2 regions of the Massilia sp. SYSU DXS3249 genome follow, and region 2 is predicted to be linked to the other one. Evidence: predicted binding sites of a transcription regulator. Region 2 holds the regulator's gene; the other holds the start of a gene.

Region 1 (6,094 bases), on a different contig from region 2:
GAAGCGGCGCGCCGCCCGTTTGCCGCCGCGCATGTCGTTCGGATCGGGCGACGCCGGGTTTTCGCTGTCGTCGAAGGCAAAGGCGAAGAAGGGCGCGCCGCCGCTGGGGCCGAAATTGACCCGGTAGCTGGGCCGCACCTGGGAGTGCCCGAAGCGGTACACGGCGGCCGCGAATTCGATCGGGATGCGCGGCATGTCCTGGCCGCTGCTGGAGCGGAAGCGGTTGGCCGGGTCCCTGGTCCGGTAGTACACCAGCGGTCCGCGCATGATCGCGTCGAGCCGGTCCTGGCCGATCGCCTTCGGCAGGAACTCGTGCAGGATGACCCACTGGTAGTGCCAGGTGACCAGCCGCCGCGCAGCCTGGAAGATGCGCTGGGCCGTGGCGCCGCGGTAGGCCGGCTGGGCGGCGAGATGGTCGGTCACGGCGTTGTGGAAGGAGAGCAGGGCCACGTGCATCTGCGAGATGACGATGTTCTCGTCGTTGCGGCTGTCGCCGACGATGGCCTGGCCCTGGCGGTCGCGCGGCAGGTCGTGGCGCGGCGCGCCGTGGCGCGACACGGCGCTCGAGCCGGGAATGGTCTCGAGCAGGAACTTGATGCGCCCGGAGCTGGTGTCGTAGAGCTCGGGCGAGCCGGCCGGCCCCTCGCCGTAAACGGCGTCGAGGTCGAAGGCGGCCGTGCGGAAGTTCACGGTCGCCATCGGCGAGGCGTTGGCGTTCAGCAGCGACTTCCGGTCGAAGGTCAGGTCGTGGTCCAGGAACTGTCCCAGGAAGGTCATCCCCGCCGTCATCTCCGGGTTGTCCGGATTGTTGGGGCTGAAGACGGCCGGGTTGAGGATGGACTGCACCGGGTCGCTCAGGTTGTCGCGGGCGTCGAACAGGCCGCCGATGGCGCCCATCCGCTGCACGGCGGCGCGCGCGTCGGCGGTCTGCCCGGCGAAGGTCGGCAGGTCCGGGTACATGCGCGTGAACACGTTGTCGGGATGCCGCGCGCGGCTCGGCTGGCGCGCGGTGACGGTGTCCGCCACGGCGGCGTCGACTGCCAGGCACAGGCCCAATGGCGCAAGCGCCGCTAGAATGCGTCTATTCATCTGTCTACCTCCTCCAAAAAAACCGGTACTCAACGCGCACACAGGGACAGGGCTGGCAGTTCCACACTGGGGGGATAGATTCGGGCGCGTACCGGCCGGGGCGGCGGCAGCGGATGGAAGGACTGTCGGACTAGCTGGATGGATGCAAACGCTGACACTTGAAGATTTCTAACGGAACCAGTATCGACAGCAAGGATTGGATGTCAAGCGACCACAAGTTGGCCGGGTGCCTGCCTGCGATCCCTGTCCGCGGTGCAAAGCGCGCGGCGGTTCGCTTCCGTATTCCCGGGTTGCGCCACGGCGTGAATCATCCCGATCGCGCCCGCTTTCCCAATGGGCGACAGCGATGCCCAAGGGCTGCAATGCGGCCTGTTTGCCGGCCTGCGCCGCCCGCACTGTCTTGTGCAAAAAAATAAAGTAATTCGGGAAACGTAAAGCTATGTAAAGACAATCGGGGCGGACATGCGGCAGCGGCGGCACGCCCGCCACCGGCCTTGATACGGCCGCGTTCATCGTCTATCGTTGGAAGCGTACACTGACCGTTCTCCAGGCCGTTCTCACAACGGGAGGCGTGACATGTTCATCGAAAGGATTTGCGTCGCAACCGACGGCTCCGACCTGGCCTTGCGCGCCGCCCAGCTGGCCGTGCTGCTGACCCGCACCGGCGGCGGTCGCATCGTGGCGGTGTCCGTGGCGCAGCCGCCGGTGCCGGTGTCGCCGGCCGCCGGCGGGGCGGCCGACCTCGAGGCCCAGCGCGAGCGCGCCGCGAAAGCGGCGTCCGCCCACGTCGCCACCGTGGCCCGGGTGGCGCGCGCCGGCGGCGTCGCCTGCGAGGAAGTCGCGCTGTTCGCCACCCCGCAGGCCGGTTCGCACCTGGCCCTGCCGGGACCGGACATCATCGGGGCGGCCGAAGCGCACCGCTGCGACCTGATCGTCATGGGCGCGCATGGCCCGCACGACGGCATCAGGCCGGTTGCCGGGAGCAGCGCCCAGTACCTGCTGGCGCGCTCGCCGATCCCGGTGCTGGTCTACCGCGACCCGCGCGAAGCGATGCAGCCCGAGTTCGCCGGCGAGGCGTGAAGCCGGCGCGTGGCCGCGGCGGCCCGGCTAGGGCCGGTGGTGGTGGTGCTGGCGGGCATGCGGCAAGGGCCGGCTGTCGGGCTGCGGGCGGCGAGCGAACCCGGCCTTGAAGCGGCCCGGCATCGTGCCCGGACGCGCCGGCCTTCCCGCCAGCGCGACCCCGGCAGTCAGGCGGTGCAGGGACAGGATGTCGGCCAGGGCCAGCAGCGCCTGGCGCGCGAGCAGGGTGTCGCCCGCCTCGACGTGCGGGGTGATGCGGTGCAGGGCCGCCAGGGTGCAGGCATTCTCGGCCCGGTGCGGCTGCAGGCCGGGGTAGCGCAGCGTTTCCATGACCGTTTCTTCCTGGCGGAAGCCGGCCTCGATCTCGGCCACGAGCGCGCACCAGCCGGCCACGAAGTCCGCTTCGCCCGCGCCGGCAAGCTCGTGCAGGCAGACGCCCAGGCGCTTGCGCACATGCCGCATGGCCGCGCCGACGGCCCGCGCCCCGCCGTTGCCGGGTTTGCCCATGTGCGCGTACATGCCGCCTTCCTCGCCCTTCGGGTGGCAGCCTTCAGTGCGCGAACAGCACCGGCACCGGAGCGTGCTCGAGCAGGAAGCGCGTGACGCCGCCCAGCACGATCTCGCGGTAGCGGCTGTGGCCGAAGGCGCCGGCCACCAGCAGGCCGGCGCCGTGGGCGCGCACCAGGTCCAGCAGCGCCGCGCCGGCCGGGGCGTCGGTGCGCACCGCCGCTACCTCGACCCGCACCCCGTGCCGGGCCAGGTAGAGCGCCATGTCGGCGCCGGGCTCGTCGCCGTGCAGATCGCCCTCGCGTTCCGGGTTGACGATGGCCAGCCGTACCGCGCGGGCGCGCGTGAGCAGCGGCAGGGCGGCGACGATGGCGCGCAGGGCCGGCACGCTGCCGTCCCAGGCGGCGACGGCGCTGTCGCCGATGGGCGCGCCGGCATAGCCCGGCGGCACCGCCAGCACCGGCCGCGCGCTGTGCATGGCGAGGTATTGCGGCAGGCCGCGCAGGGGGGACGGGGCGCCGTCGTCCAGGCTGGTGACCACGAGGTCGGCATAGCGCGACTGCAGCAGCAGGGCGTCGCGCTGCTCGTCCTCGACCAGGCGCTGTTCGCTGGACGCCACGCCGAGCTGGCGCGCACGCTCGGCGAAGCGCTCGAGGCTGGCGCGCGCGGCCTCGCGCAGGGAGGTGAATTCGTCGATCGGGGTGACCGCCATCGAGCCGGTCAGCATGGCGTAGGCGGGCCAGGACAGTCCGGTCGCGGCGCTCCCGACCAGGTGCGCGTCGTGGGCACGGGCAAGCCAGGCCGCTGCCTGCAGGCGCGCGTCCATGGACGGGCTGTCGTCGACATGCACGATGATCGTCTTGAACATGGCGCTACTCCTTTTCGCTTCCGGGGGCAAGGAAAACTGTACGCCGAGTGCGGCGCTGCGTCAGACGCACGACTGATGCAGATCAAACGAACGTCAAATTTTCTTTTGTGCGCGTCGCAGCTGGGAACCTGGAACGGTCACACCCGGCAACGGCCTACCGAACTTCGCCGCCGGCACCGCCGTTATACAATCGCTCGACAGCATTTCCTTTCGACAGGCCGCCATGACGACACCGCCGCAACGACCCGCGCCCGGCCCGGCGCGCCCCGGACTCCGGCCCTATCGCCGGGCGCCCCTGGTCGCCACGACGGCCGGGCTGATCGTCGCGCTGGGACTGCTCACTGGGGTCATGCTGCTGTTCAGCTACAACGACACCCTGGACGCGCAAAAAACTTCGCTGCGCAACGTCGCGATCGCGTTCGCGGCCCAGACCATGAGCGTCGGCAAGGCCGTCGACGGCACGCTGGTGCGCGCCGCCGCGATCCATCGCCAGCGCGGAGCCGAGGGCGTCGGCCGGGTGCTGCTCGACGAAAGCTCCGGCGGAGCGCTCGAATACATCCGGCGCCTGGCCATCGTCGATCCGCGAGGCGCGGTCGTATCGAGCATCGCGCCGGGTGCCGAGGCGCTGCCGCCGCTGCCCAGGCTGCCGGCAGCGCCCGGCGGCGCCGGCAATGGCGCCCGGATCTTCGTGTCCGACATCGATCCCGGCACCGGCGCCGCGCTCGTCAACTTCGCCCGCCCCCTGGGGAGCGGCGGCTGGATCGTCGCCCAGGTCGATTCCACGCGCTTCGGGCGCCTGTACAGCCTGGTCGAGCTCGGCGAAGGCGGTTCGGTGACGCTGTTCCACGGCGACGGCACGATGCTCGTGCGCGGGCCCGCCTATCCTTCCGGCGTGGGCCGCTCCTTCCTCGATACCCCGCTGTTCCGCGAACACCTGCCGCGCGCGCAGCGGGGCGTGTTCGCCACCGCCAGCCCGCTCGACGGCACCCCGCGCCTGTACGGTTACGACACGGTGCCCGGCTTTCCTCTTGTGATCATCACCGGCATGGACCGCAGCCATGCGCTCGTGCCCTGGTATGGCCGCTTGTGGACGGCGCTTGGCTTCTATGTCCTGCTGGCCGCCGTGCTGTCCTTCCTGGCTTGGCGCGTGGGGCGCGACGCGCAGCGGCAGTATCGGCTGATCGGCCTGCTCTCGGCCAGCGAAGCGCGCCTCGTGAAGAGTTCGGATTACCTTGGTTCGATCATCGATGCGGTCGGCGCCCCGATCTGGGTGCTCGACGCGCGGCTGCGCATCGTGATGGCGAACGATGCCTTTGCGCGTCTGGTCGGACGCCCGGCAGCCGAGCTCGCCGGCGCCGACGAAGCGGCCGTGTTCAATACCCAGGACCGGGAACGGGCCGCGCGCTACCGCGCGCTCCTGGCGGACGGCGCCAGCGTCGAAGCCGCCGGGCCCATCCAGGGCGGCGCCGGCGAGACGCGCACCGTGATCCAGCTGACGACCAAACTGCCGGCCGATTCCGGCGAGACGCAACTGGTCAGCGTGCTGACCGACATCACCGAGCGCGAGCGCGCCGAGGCGCGCCTGGCCTGGCTGGCGGAATTCGACCTCGTCACCGGCCTGCCGAACCAGACCCAGTTCTGGCGCCTGCTCGACATGCGCCTCGCGCAGGCGGCGGCGGACGGGCGCGCGCTGGCGGTACTCGCGCTCGGGCTCGAGCGCCTGCACGAAATCGTCGACCTGCTCGGGCACGATGCCGGCGACCGCGCCCTGCAGCGGATTGGCGACATGCTGCGCGGCGTCGCCGGCGAGCGCACTGCCGTCGCCCGCATCCGCGGCGCCGAGTTCGCCCTGCTGGTGGACGCCGGCGGCGGCAGGGACGCGCTCGAACGCTTCGCCCTCGACCTGCACGAGCGCTGTTCGGCTCCGCTGCTGCTGGACGGGCGCGAATTCTTCCTCGGCCCCATGCTGGGAGTCGCGCTGTTCCCCGAGGACGGCAGCGGCGCCGACGAACTGTACCGCCGTGCGCAGGGCGCCCGCGCCGGCCACGGGGTCGAACCCGGCGAAGCGATCCATTTCTATTCGGCGCGCGTCCACCTCGACCTCGACCGGCGCCTGACCCTGGAGGCGCACCTGCGCCGGGCGCTCGAACGCGGCGAGCTGCGCCTCGTGTTCCAGCCGAAAGCCACCGTCGACGGCGGGCGGGTGGTCGGCTTCGAGGCGCTGCTGCGCTGGTCGAATCCGGCGCTGGGCGAGGTGTCGCCGGTGCAGTTCATCCCGGTTGCCGAGCGCACCGGGCTGATCCTGCCGATAGGGACCTGGGTGCTGGACCAGGCTTGCCGCTTGAGCGGCGAGTGGTCGCGCGCGTCCGGCCAGCCGGTGAAAGTGGCGGTCAACCTGTCGCCGCGCCAGTTCTACCAGAAGTCCCTGCTGGCCACGATTCGCCGCTGCCTGGAGGCGCACGGCGTACCGCGCGGCTGCCTGGAGATCGAGATCACCGAAACCGCCCTGATGAGCCGGGAGGAGGAAGTCGACCGCCTGATGCACGACAT
Region 2 (6,094 bases):
GATCGAAGGGGAGGGGCGCGAATGGCGCCTGGCGCGGCGCTGGAATCCGGCTGCGGGCGGATTGGAAATCGTCGCCGACCCGACACCCCAGGCAGGGCCGCGCACGCGACTGTAAAGACTGTTCCTCCCAACTCTTCCATGTTAGATTTCCAGCGCGGCAATTTGCCGGACTACTAATTAGAAGAGACACCATGCCTGCTCAGTTCCAATGCGCCTTGCGCGTCGCCCTTGCTTCCCTGTTCGTTCCCATCGCGCTGGCCGCCGCGCTGCCCTCGGCGGCGCTGGCCGCACCCGCCGCAACGGCTGCCACTGCTCCCGCCGTCAAGCCGAACGCCGCCTTCGATGCCTGGGCCGACAAGTTCGCCAACGACTGGGTGCGCCGCAACCCGCAGTTCGCCACCTCGACCCAGTACTTCGGCGGCGCCGAGCAGGAACGTTTGGACCGCGAGTTGACGCCGCAGACGCCGGCCCAGCGCAAGCAGGCCATCGCGCTGGCGAAGCAGGGCCTCGCGCGCCTCGACAAATTCCTGGCCGGTCCGCTGAGCGAGACCCAGCGCATCTCGGCCATGGTGATGCGCTGGTCGCTCTCGAACACGGTCGCCAACGAGCCCTTCGAGGACCACAACTTCGTGTTCTCGCAGTTCAGCGGCGTGCAGGTCAGCCTGGTGAACTTCCTGACCCAGACCCACCCGATGCGCCGCGCGGCCGACGTCGACAGCTACCTGGCCCGCCTGGACCAGGTAGCCGCCCGCATGGACGAGGCGCTGGCGCGCGGCCGTTCCGCCGCCGAACGCAAGCTGATCCCGCCGCGCTTCATCCTCGAGCGCGCCCAGTTCCAGGTCGACACCTTCCTCAAGCCGGCCGCGCCGCAGAACGTGCTGGTGACCTCGCTCGAGCAGCGCACGGCAGAGTTGAAGGACCTGACGCCCGCGGCGCGTACGGCGGCGATCGCGCGCGCGACGAAAATCGTCGAGGACAAGATCCGCCCGGCCTACACCCGCGTGCAAGCCTTCATGGCCGAGCTGCATCCGAAGACCACCGACACGGCCGGCATCTCGCGCCTGCCCGACGGCGCCAAAGCCTATGCCCGCGCGCTCGCCAACTACACCAGCACCACGCTCGGCGCCGAGGAGATCCATGCGATCGGCCTGCGCGAAGTGGCGCGCATCGAAGGCGAGATGGACAAGCACCTGCGCTCGCTCGGCTTCAACGAGGGCAGCATCGAGGCGCGCATGAAGGCGCTCGACGCCACCTTCCAGCCGAAGGTGAAGGATGGAGAGGACCCGCGCCCGGCCATCCTGGCCAAGTACGTCGAGATGGTGAAGGACGCCGAGCGGCGCAGCGCCAGCCTGTTCAACCTGAAGCCGCGAGCCCCGGTCGTCGTGCTGCGCGAGCCGCCGCTGACCGAGGCCTCGGCCGCCGCCCACTACTCGCTGCCGGCGCCGGACGGCAGCCGCCCGGGCGTGTTCTGGGTGCCGATGCGCGGTCCGACCTTCGACATGATCCGCATGCGCAGCCTGTCCTACCACGAGGCGGTACCCGGCCACCACTTCCAGCTGGCGATCCAGCAGGAATTGACCGGCATCCCGAAATACCGCAGCCAGCGCATCTTCAGCGGCGGCAGCGCGCACAGCGAAGGCTGGGCGCTGTACACCGAACGCCTGGCGGTGGAGCAGGGCTGGTACGGGGACGAAAAGACCGGCGACGTGCCGGGCCTCCTGGGCGCGCTCGGGTCGGAACTGTTCCGCGCACGCCGCCTGGTGGTCGACACCGGCCTGCACATGAAGGGCTGGACGCGCCAGCAGGCGGTCGACTACGGCATCAACGTGCAGGAAGTGGACCGCTACGTCGCCTGGCCGGGCCAGGCCACGGCCTACATGATCGGCATGCTGCGCATCCTGGAGCTGCGCGAGAAGGCCAAGGCCGAACTCGGCCCGAAATTCTCGCTGCCGGCCTTCCACGACATGGTCCTCGGCGCCGGTTCCGTGCCGCTCGACGTGCTGGGCCAGCTGGTCGACGGCTGGATCGCGAAGGAGAAGGCGAAGGCCTGAACCGACCGGTAGGGTGGGCACTTGTGCCCACGCGGTACGTACTCTGCGTCCAGGCGACCATGCCGCGGACGCGCAGGCAGCGCGTCCATGCACGTGATGAAACCGCGTGGGCTCGAGAGCCCACCCTACGTCCGCCGCACGATAGAATGGATTCCCGACCACCTCTTTCCGAAGGAGTGCGCTATGGAAACCCAGGAACTCTACCGCGGCCGCCTGATCGACCACATCCAGCTCGTGGTGCGCAACCTCCCTGCGTCGCGCAGGTTTTATACGGCAGTATTCGAAGCGCTGGGCGTGCCGCTGGCGGCTAGCGGCGAGGATTATTTCTGGGCCGACGAACTGTTCGTCTCGACCGCCGACAGCGAGGCCGCGCAGGGCATGCTGACCGGGCGCCACCACCTGGCCTTCCAGGCGGGCAGCCGCGAGATGGTCGATGCTTTCCACAAGGCAGCACTGGCCGCGGGCGGCAAGGACAACGGCGGCCCCGGGGAACGCGCCTACCACCCCGGCTATTACGCTGCCTTCGCGCTCGATCCGGACGGCAACAACATCGAAGCCGTTTACCACGGCGAGGCGCAGCGCAGCGCCCCGGCGGTGCGGGTTACTTTTTAATCCGGAGGGGAGCGCCTAAGAAAACCTCCAGGGCAAGGCGCATCGTCGAAGACAGTACCAGGGTACGGCGAGACGATGCAACGCAGCCATGGAGGTTTTATTAGGCACTCAGCTCATCGGGCTGCACTGGTCGGTGCCGGCCGCAATCGCCTTCAGCTTGGCCGGCTCGAGCAGGCGCACCTCGCGCTTGTCGACTTCGATCCAGCCCTGTTTCTTGAAGCGCGACAGGAGCCGGCTCACGCTCTCGATCGTCAGGCCCAGGTAGTTGCCGATGTCCTCGCGCGACATGCGCAGCCCGAAGCTGGTCGAGGAGTAGCCGCGCGCCGCATAACGTGCGGACAGGTTCACCAGGAACACTGCAAAGCGCTGCTCGGCGCGCATATTGCCCAACAGAAGCATCACGTTCTGCTCGCGCGTGATCTCCTGGCTCATGATCCGGTGAAAATGGCGGAGCAGGGCGGGCACCTGGCCGAACAGGTCTTCCAGGCGTGCGAACGGAATTTCGCAGACTTCGCTGTCTTCCAGCGCCACCGCGTCGCAGTGGTGGCGGTCGCCGCTGATCGCGTCCATGCCGAGCAGCTCGCCGGCCATCTGAAAGCCGGTGATCTGCTGCTCGCCGGCGGCATTGACCTGGTAGGTCTTGAAATGGCCGTAGCGGATCGCGTACAGGCTGCGGAAGGGCTCGCCCATGGCGTACAGGCGCTCGTCGCGCGCGAGGCGGCGGCGGCGGCCGATGATCTGGTCGAGCCGGTTGATGTCGGCGTCGTCGAGCCCCATCGGCAGGCAGAGCTGGTGCATGCTGCAGGCGCTGCAGCTGGCCTTGATCGCGCCGAGACTGATCGGCGCCGTCGCGGGAAGTGGGATGCCTTGGGTCATGTTAGGACGAAGAAACGAGGTAAAAACGTGGCCGGTCCATTATAGACCGCTGAGCCGTCCCCATTCCCGGTTTTTCCGGACAAGGCCGTCCACATGCGCGCTTGCGATGTAAGTACGCAACGGCTCCCTACGCTTCGCACCGCCTTTCGCGAGCATGGACAGCTTGCCAACTGTGCGCACCTTTACCCATGCTAGATTCTCGACAGTTCATCCTCGGGAGTGCTCATGTTCGGCTTATCGGCGTTGGACCTGGCCCGCATCCAGTTCGCGTTCACGATGTCCTTCCACATCCTGTTCCCGGCGGTCACCATCGGCCTGGCAAGCTACCTCGCCGTCCTCGAATTGTCCTGGCTGCGCACCAAGCGCGCGGTGTATGTCGACCTCTACCATTTCTGGCTGAAGATCTTCGCCGTCATGTTCGGCATGGGCGTGGTGTCGGGCATCGTGATGGCCTACCAGATCGGCACCAACTGGGGCGCCATGTCCGAGTTCGCCGGTTCGATCATGGGCCCGGTGCTGGCCTACGAAGTGCTGACCGCCTTCTTCCTGGAGGCGGGCTTCCTCGGCGTAATGCTGTTCGGCTGGACCCGGGTCGGCCCGCACCTGCATTTCGTCGCCACCTGCATGGTCGCGGTCGGCACCCTGATTTCCGCCACCTGGATCCTGGCCGCCAACAGCTGGATGCAGACCCCACAGGGCTATGCCATCGAGGGCGGGCGCATGGTGCCGGCCGACTGGCTGGCGATCGTCTTCAATCCCTCGTTTCCCTACCGCCTGCTGCACATGGTGGCGGCGGCCTACCTCACCACGGCGCTGATCGTCGGCGCGGTCGGGGCCTGGCAACTGCTCAAGGGCAGGGACAACCCGGCGGTGCGCAAGATGCTGTCGATGGCGATGTGGATGATCCTGCTCGCGGCGCCCGTCCAGGCGGTCATCGGCGACTTCCACGGCCTCAACACGCTCGAGCACCAGCCCGCCAAGCTGGCGGCGATGGAAGGACACTGGCAGAACGAGCCCGGCGAGGCGGTGCCGCTGCTGCTGTTCGGGATTCCCGACATGGAGGCCGAGCAGACGCGCTACGCGGTCGGCATCCCGCACCTGGGCAGCCTGATCCTGACCCATACCTGGTCCGGGCAGATTGCCGGCCTGAAGGAATTCGCCCCCGCCGACCGGCCGAACTCCCTGATCGTGTTCTGGAGCTTCCGCCTGATGGTCGGACTGGGCCTGCTGATGATCGCCCTCGGCGCCTGGAGCCTGCTGCTCAGGCGGCGCGGGCGGATCTTCACCAGCCGCGCTTTCCTGCGCGGTGCCTTGTGGATGGGGCCGGCCGGGCTGGTGGCCATCCTCGCCGGCTGGGTCACCACCGAAGTGGGGCGCCAGCCCTGGGTCGTGTACGGCGTGCTGAGGACGGCGGACGCCGTCTCGCCGCACGGCGCCGGGACGCTCGCGCTCACGCTGGCCCTGTTCGTGGTCGCCTACCTCTTCGTGTTCGGCGCCGGCACCGCCTACGTGCTGCGCATGATGCGCAAGGGCCCCCAGGCCTTCGAGCTGCACCGGGCGACCGAGGGCGGGCCGGGCGAAGGCCGCACGCCGATGCGCCCGATGTCGGCCGCCGACGTCGGCAACGACGACGACGCGGTGGAGGATCATCCCGGCGGCGGCGGTCACCACTCCAGGGGAAGCTGAGCCATGGGCATCGACACCTCGGTCATCTGGGCCGTCATCATCTACTTCGCCGTCTTCATGTACGTGCTGCTCGACGGCTTCGACCTCGGCATCGGCATGCTGTTCCCCTTCGCCCGGGACAAGCGCGACCGCGACACCATGATGAATACCGTGGCCCCGGTCTGGGACGGCAACGAAACCTGGCTGGTGCTGGGCGGGGAAGGGCTGCTGGCAGCCTTTCCGGTGGCGTATTCGATCATCCTTTCGGGGCTCTACCTGCCGCTCATCTTCATGCTGATCGGCCTGGTGTTCCGCGGCGTGGCCTTCGAATTCCGCTTCAAGGCCAAGGAGAGCGGGCGCCACCTGTGGGACAAGGCCTTCATCGGCGGCTCGGTGGTCGCCAGCTTCTTCCAGGGCGTCTCGCTCGGCGCCTTTCTCGACGGCATCACCGTGTCCGGCCGCAGCTATGCCGGCGGCCCGCTCGACTGGATCGCGCCGTTTCCCCTGCTCGCCGGCTTCGGCGTGATGATCGCCTACACCCTGCTCGGCAGCACCTGGCTGATCATGAAGACGGAAGGCGACCTGCACCGGCGCATGGTGCAGGTGGCGCGCCCCTTCGCGCTGCTGCTGCTCGGCGCCATCGTCGTGGTCAGCATCTGGACGCCGCTGCGCGACCCGCACGTCGCCGACCGCTGGTTCACCTTCCCGAACATCGTGTTCCTGATGCCGGTGCCGGTGCTGGTGCTGCTGTTCATCGTGATCCTGCTGCGCTCGCTGAAGCGCGACCCGCACCGGTGGCCCTTCGTCGCCGCGCTGGCGCTGGTCTTCCTCGGCTACTCGGGGATGGCGATCAGCATCTGGCCGCACATCGTGCCGCCGGCGATCACCAT

What was found. Region 2 encodes FNR, which switches genes on or off when oxygen is low (the NO sensors DNR and NnrR bind a similar motif). Its sites were predicted from a motif close to TTGATNNNNATCAA; they were not measured.
Region 1: the regulator FNR is predicted to act here: its motif matches at 3,617-3,630, upstream of ACWCIA_RS15905 (universal stress protein).

Annotation. Positions count from the first base shown of each region.
Region 1 covers NZ_JBSIPX010000013.1:104,972-111,065, reverse strand. Annotated here, with positions in the region: gene ACWCIA_RS15920 (peroxidase family protein) at 1-1,089, opposite strand, end outside; gene ACWCIA_RS15915 (universal stress protein) at 1,666-2,169, shown strand; gene ACWCIA_RS15910 (hypothetical protein) at 2,197-2,688, opposite strand; gene ACWCIA_RS15905 (universal stress protein) at 2,720-3,544, opposite strand; gene ACWCIA_RS15900 (bifunctional diguanylate cyclase/phosphodiesterase) at 3,768-6,094, shown strand, end outside.
Region 2 covers NZ_JBSIPX010000004.1:16,493-22,586, forward strand. Annotated here, with positions in the region: gene ACWCIA_RS06255 (FixH family protein) at 1-115, shown strand, start outside; gene ACWCIA_RS06260 (DUF885 domain-containing protein) at 192-2,051, shown strand; gene ACWCIA_RS06265 (VOC family protein) at 2,235-2,663, shown strand; gene fnr (fumarate/nitrate reduction transcriptional regulator Fnr) at 2,772-3,539, opposite strand; gene ACWCIA_RS06275 (cytochrome ubiquinol oxidase subunit I) at 3,765-5,225, shown strand; gene cydB (cytochrome d ubiquinol oxidase subunit II) at 5,229-6,094, shown strand, end outside.